Solidesulfovibrio fructosivorans JJ]: one gene and its partner. The protein of the gene in region 1 interacts with the protein of each later gene in a pairwise test. Links are inferred from orthologs where the notes say so. Each region holds a gene or a part of one and is shown in the gene's direction. Other genes may lie near its edges.

Region 1 (3,187 bases):
CGGGACCTGGACCGGGCCAGGCGCGACAAACGCCTACCGTAGGCGCCGGGCATCCATGCCGCCGGCTCCGGGGGACCGATCCATGCTGCCGGAAATTCTCGGTTGCTACCAATCGCAAAAGCTCGAACGGATGGGCAAGGCCGGGGCCGCCACCCGCGACTTCACCCAGCGCATCAACTGGCTGGCCATGCGCCTGGACGCGGCCCGTATCCTCATCTTTCCCCTGGACGACAAGACCCTGCCCATGCCGTTGCAAAAAACCGTCACCGCGGAGGAATTCCTGGCCCACTTCCTGCCGGCCCCGCTCATCTTCAAGGAACGGCTGGCCCCGGCCGCCCTGGTGCTTTCGCGGCTTTTGCGCGACGCCGGCGCGGCGGTGGACCAAAACGCCCTGCCCGACCCCGAGCGGGCGCTTTTCACGGTCATCCTGGTGGCGCTGGCCGCCGCCGGCGCGCCCGACGACGACGCCACCGCCCTGGCCGTGCTGCGCCAGGCCGGAGCCGGCGACCCGGAGGGCCATGGCCAGAAAGCCTCCATCAACGCCTTCGGCATCCGCCTGCGCAAGCAGAAAAACTACGACATCGCCGCCGCCTACTACCAAAAGGCCCTGGAGCTGGCGCCGCGGGACGAACGGATCATGTTCAACCTGGCCCGGGTGCTCTACGAAAAGGGCGATCTGGCCGCCTGCCGCGACATGCTGACCCAGGCCGTGGGCATCGACGCGGACTTTGTCGAGGCGAAAAAATTCCTGCGTTATCTCAAGCGACGGGAGCGGCGCGGCGACCTCCGCGATTTTCCGGACATCACAATTTGACGTCGCTGCGGCGACACTCCCGCCGCCAGGCGCCCCAAGACCCGCCAAGACTTGCTTTCCGGCCGCACCCCCCTTTGACGGCGGGGGTTATAAATCGCCGCGAATTGCGTTACAGGCTGACGTGTCGGGCCGCCCGGCCCGCTTTTCCACCGCACCAAACGCACCAACATACCCAACAAGGAGACGCTCATGAGCACTATTGCCGCCGTCTGGGCCAGGGAAATCCTCGATTCCCGCGGCAATCCCACCGTCGAAGTGGAAGTCACCCTGGAATCCGGCGCCTCCGGCCGGGCCGCCGTACCCTCCGGAGCCTCCACCGGCTCGCGCGAGGCTCTGGAGCTGCGCGACCAGGACGCTTCCCGTTATGGCGGCAAGGGCGTCGTCAAGGCCGTGGAAAACGTCCAGGGCGAGCTGGCCGAGGCCGTCATCGGCATGGACGCCCTGCAGCAGGTGGCCGTCGACAACCTGATGATCGACACCGACGGCACGGAGAACAAGTCGCGCCTGGGCGCCAACGCCATCCTCGGCGTGTCCCTGGCCACCGCCCGCGCCGCCGCCTCCTTCCTCGGCCTGCCGCTGTACCAGTATCTCGGCGGCGTCAACGCCAAGGTGCTGCCCGTGCCGATGATGAACATCATCAACGGCGGCATGCACGCGCCCAACAACCTGGACATCCAGGAATTCATGATCGTGCCGCTCGGCGCGCGCACCTTCGCCGACGCCCTGCGCATGGGGGCCGAGACCTTCCACACCCTGAAAACCATCCTGGCCGCCGACGGGCACATGACCACCGTGGGTGACGAGGGCGGCTTCGCCCCCAATCTCAAGGACCACGACGAGGCCTTCAAGTACATCATCAAGGCCATCGAGGAAGCCGGCTACCGCCCGGGCGACGAGATTTCGCTGGCCATCGACCCCGCCGCCTCCGAGTTCTTCAAGAACGGCAAGTACGTCCTTGGCAGCGAAAAACGCACCATGAGCGCCGACGAGATGGTCGCCTACCTCTCGGGCTTCGTCGACCGCTACCCCATCATCTCCATCGAGGACGGCCTGGCCGAGAGCGACTGGGACGGCTGGAAGAAGCTCACCGTGGAACTCGGCGAACGCATCCAGCTCGTCGGCGACGACATCTTCGTCACCAACCCCGACATCCTGGCCGAGGGCATCGACCAGGGCGTGGCCAACTCCATCCTCATCAAGCTCAACCAGATCGGCACCGTGACCGAGACCCTGGACACCATCGAGATGGCCAAGCAGGCCGCTTACACCACGGTCGTTTCCCACCGCTCGGGCGAGACCGAGGACAGCTTCATTTCGGACCTGGCCGTGGCCGTCAACGCCGGCCAGATCAAGTCCGGATCGCTGTCGCGCTCCGACCGCCTGTCCAAGTACAACCAGCTCCTGCGCATCGAAGAGGAGCTCGAGGACATGGCCATCTTCTACGGCCCGGTCATGGCCGGCCAGTGGTACGAGGTCGCCGACGACGAAGCGGAGTAAGACAAAACGAAGAGCGAGGGGCGCTGCCCCTCGACCCCGCCGGGGAGGCATGGCCTCCCCGGACCCCTCATTCGCGCGGCCTGGGCGTTGTCCGGCGAGGCTCTGCCTCGCCGGACAACGCCCAGGCCGCGTCAATTGGAGTGGACGGCAACCGGACTCTCCAGCTAAGAGTTTTCGGGGAGGAGGGGTCCGGGGGGCAACCCCCTTTTGCAAAAGGGGGTTGCCCCCCGGTTCCTGCCTTCCGAAGGAGGACCCACCATGCTGCTTATCGACGGGAAAAAAGTCGCGGCCGAGCTGCGCCAGAAGGTCAAGGACGATGTGGACGCCATTGTCCGGGAATACGGCCGGGCGCCCCATCTGGCCGTCATCCTGGTCGGCGAGGACCCCGCCTCCCAGATCTACGTCCGCTACAAGGAAAAAGCCTGCGAGGAAGTGGGCATCGTGTCGCGCATCTGGCGCCTCGATGGCGCGACCGGCCAGTGCGCCCTGGAAAAGCTCATCACGGAACTGGGCGCCAGCGACGACATCGACGGCATTCTGCTCCAGCTTCCCCTGCCCCGGGGACTCGACGTGGGCCGCTGCCTGTCCCTGGTCAACCCCAAAAAGGACGTGGACGGCTTCCACCCGGAAAACGTCGGCCGCCTCTCCATCGGCCTGCCGGGACTCAAGCCCTGCACGCCGTACGGCGTCATCAAGCTGCTCGAATACTACGGCCTGTCCCCGGCCGGCAAAAACGCCGTGGTGGTCGGACGCAGCAACATCGTGGGCAAGCCCATGGCCATGCTGCTCGCCGCCCCGACGCCCTTCGGCAACGCCACGGTCACGGTCTGCCACTCGCGCACCGCGGACCTCGGCGCGGCCTGCCGGCAGGCCGAC
Region 2 (3,181 bases), on another replicon or contig:
AACCGACTGCCTTGACCAGCTTCTGGCCTTCGGCGCCGAGCAGGAAGTCCACCAGGCCCTTGACCGCGCCGGCGGGAGCGCCGTTGGTGTAGATGTAGAGGTCGCGGGATATGGGGTACTTCTTGGACTTGGCGGTCTCGGCGGTGGCCTTGACGCCGTTGACGCTCAGCGGCTTGGTGGAGGCGTCGAGGTAGCCCAGGCCGATGTAGCCGATGGCGTTCTTGTTCTTGCTGACGGCCTGGACCACGGCGCCGTTGGAAGCCTGCATCAGGGCGCCGGGGAACACGTGGGCCTTTTTCATGACCAGGTTCTCCCAGCACTCATAGGTGCCCGAGGAGGTGTCGCGGGAAATGACGACCACCGGGCCCGTGCCGCCGAGATCCTTCCAGGAGGTCACCTTGCCGGTGTAGAGCTCCTTGAGCTGCTCCAGGTTGACGGCTTCGAGCTTGTTGGCCGGATTGACGATCGGGACGATGGCGTCGATGGCCACCACGGTCTGGACCGGATTTTCGCCCTTGCTCTTGGCCAGGTCGATTTCCTTCTGCTCCATGGCGCGCGAAGCCATGGCGATATCGGTGGAACCGTCGATCAGGGACTTGATGCCGTTGCCCGAACCGCCGCCGGAAACGGAAATCTTCACGTCCGGATGGGCCTTCATGTAGGCCTCGACGACCTTCTGCATGATGGGCAGGACGGTGGTGGAACCGTTGACTTTGATGGCGGTTTCGGCAAACGCGGTGGAGGCCACGAGCAACAGCGCGGCCACGATACCAATAAGTTTCTTCACTTGAGAACCCTCCTAAGTGGTTGTCGCGCCACGATTGGCGCGAAATGCCCCAGGTCACGGGCGAAACCTATGGACGGACTGTGACGGTTCGGTGACAAGGCCACGGAAAACGCGTGACGCGGCACCCTGTCCGAATTCACAAATGATTCCCACAAGTTGTATTGTTCAATTGTTACAAGGCCTCCATGACGACGCCGGGGCCGCCACACCGGGCGGCCGGACGCCGGGCGGGCGCTGACGGGACGGTTCCTTGACCACGGGGCTTGGCCGGTCTATGTACGTGACCATATACCTGGAACAGAAATTTTGACCACCCCTCCAGCCGGAGTCGTCATGCCCGCACCGTTTATTCTTTCGCCTTCCCTGCTTTCCTCCGACTTCGGCCGGCTGGCCGACGAACTGGCCGCCCTGGAAGGGGCCGGCCTGCGCTGGGTCCATCTGGACGTCATGGACGGGCTGTTCGTGCCCAACATCACCTTCGGCCCGCCGATCATCGCCGCCATGCGCCGCCGCAGCAAACTGTACTTCGACACGCACCTCATGATCGAGCGGCCGGAGCGTTACCTGGCCGCCTTTCGCGAGGCCGGCTCGGACCTCATCTGCGTCCATGCCGAGGCCACGGTCCACCTGGAACGCGCGGTCTCGGAAATCCGCCGCCTGGGCGCGGCCCCGGGCGTGGCCCTCAATCCCGCCACCCCCCTTTCCCAGGTGGAATACCTGCTGCCGCAACTCGAGATGGTGCTGGTGATGACCGTCAACCCCGGGTTCGGCGGCCAATCCTTCATTCCGTTCTGCCTGGACAAGGTCAAGGATCTTGCCGCCATGCGTCGGGAACGCGACCTCTCCTTCCGCATCCAGGTGGACGGCGGCGTCTCTCCGGACAATACCGCCGCCCTGGTGGCGGCCGGCGCCGACGTGCTGGTGTCCGGGTCGGCCTTTTTCGGCCACCCGCCCTACAAGGAGCGCCTGGATGTCTTTCAGGCGGCGGCTGCGACCAGCCCCACGTAAGCGGGACCGACGGCCCGGCGGCTTCCACGCCGCAAGGCGCGCCCCTCTGCCCGCCGTCCAGGCGGTCCTTGGCGACATGCCGGGCCGTCTGACGCGCCTGTCCTCCATTCTCGACGCCCTGGACCAGGGCATCGCCTTCGTCTCGCCCGAAGGCCTGGTCATGGAAATAAACGACCGCTACCTGAACCTGCTCGGCCGCGCGGCCGAGGACGTCCTGGGCCAGGGACTGGCCGCCCTGGACCTGGAAACCGAGGACTACCAGGCCAGCGCCTTTCTGGACCTCTTCCGGCGGGGCGTGGCCCATGCCCCGGTCTCCTTCGACCGCCGCCTGGGCGTCCGGGACGTCACGGCCAAGCTCCAGCCCGTCTTCGACCAGGGCAGCCTGATCGGCCTGCTCGTGTCGCTTATCGACGTCACCCCGCTGGTCGAGGCCAGACTCTCGGTGGAGCGCGAGAAAAGCTTTCTCGAACAGGTCATCACCATCGCCGGGGCGGCGATCTGCATCGTCAACCGCGACGACGTGGTGGTCACCATAAACGACGAATTCACGGCCATCACCGGCTACAGCCGCGACCAGGCCCTCGGACGCGAGCGGGCGGGCCTTTTGCGGGAATCCCCGCCCTCGCCCTGTCCGGCCAAGCCGGCCAGGCCCGGCAACGGCGCCGTGCAAAAACGCCAGTCCCAGATCCTCACCCGCGACGGGCAGCGGCTGACCATCCTCAAAAACGCCGCCCCCATCCTCGACGCCACGGGCACGCCCACCGGCGGCATCGAATCCTTCGTCGACGTCTCGAGCCTCATCCGGGCCCGGGTGGAGGCCGAGGAAGCCAGCCGCATGAAATCGGCCTTCCTGGCCAACATGAGCCACGAGATCCGCACGCCCTTAAACGCCATCCTGGGCCTGACCCAGATTCTGCGCAAAACAGCATTGACCGACGAACAGCGTGATTGCGTGGACACCATGCGCTCGGCCGGCGAGGGGCTGCTGGTCATCCTTGGCGACCTCCTCGATTTCTCCCGCATGGAGGTCGGCCGCCTGGAAATCCGGCCCGCGCCCATGGACATCGAACGCCTGCTCGAGGAAACCCGGCGGGTCATGGAGCCGCTGGCCGCGGAGCGCGGCCTGACCCTCTGCCTGGAACGCGATCCGGATCTGCCCCGGGTGCTGGTGTGCGATCCGATGCGCCTCAAACAAATCCTGCTCAACCTGCTCTCCAACGCCATCAAATTCACGCCCCAGGGGCGCGTGACCCTCTACGCCAGCCGGGCCCGGGAACCCATGGCCTACGAGGGGCCGGTGGCCGTGCAGTTCGCGGTGCGGGACACCGGGCCCGGCATCCCCGAGGGCATGCGGGAACGCATTTTCGAGCCGTTCGTCCAAAGCGA

What was found.
Region 2: the proteins of eno (region 1) and rpe interact in binary tests that used the Escherichia coli proteins (3 or more experiments, as listed by UniProt). The link is inferred for Solidesulfovibrio fructosivorans JJ] from one-to-one orthologs.

The regions. Positions count from the first base shown.
Region 1 is NZ_AECZ01000037.1:14,008-17,194, forward strand. The notes cover bases 289-3,157. They hold eno (phosphopyruvate hydratase), read left to right. Parts: upstream 289-1,003; coding sequence 1,004-2,311; downstream 2,312-3,157. Other genes in these bases: DESFRDRAFT_RS17845 (tetratricopeptide repeat protein), read left to right, coding at 289-814; folD (bifunctional methylenetetrahydrofolate dehydrogenase/methenyltetrahydrofolate cyclohydrolase FolD), read left to right, coding at 2,570-3,157. Outside these bases: DESFRDRAFT_RS17840 (type III pantothenate kinase), read left to right, coding at 1-42; more of DESFRDRAFT_RS17845, read left to right, coding at 83-288; more of folD, read left to right, coding at 3,158-3,187. UniProt on the Escherichia coli protein: Catalyzes the reversible conversion of 2-phosphoglycerate (2-PG) into phosphoenolpyruvate (PEP). It is essential for the degradation of carbohydrates via glycolysis.
Region 2 is NZ_AECZ01000027.1:49,814-52,994, forward strand. Bases 95-2,957 are described here. They hold rpe (ribulose-phosphate 3-epimerase), read left to right. Parts: upstream 95-1,120; coding sequence 1,121-1,795; downstream 1,796-2,957. Other genes in these bases: DESFRDRAFT_RS16005 (PstS family phosphate ABC transporter substrate-binding protein), read right to left, coding at 95-787; DESFRDRAFT_RS16015 (PAS domain-containing hybrid sensor histidine kinase/response regulator), read left to right, coding at 1,872-2,957. Outside these bases: more of DESFRDRAFT_RS16005, read right to left, coding at 1-94; more of DESFRDRAFT_RS16015, read left to right, coding at 2,958-3,181. UniProt on the Escherichia coli protein: Catalyzes the reversible epimerization of D-ribulose 5-phosphate to D-xylulose 5-phosphate.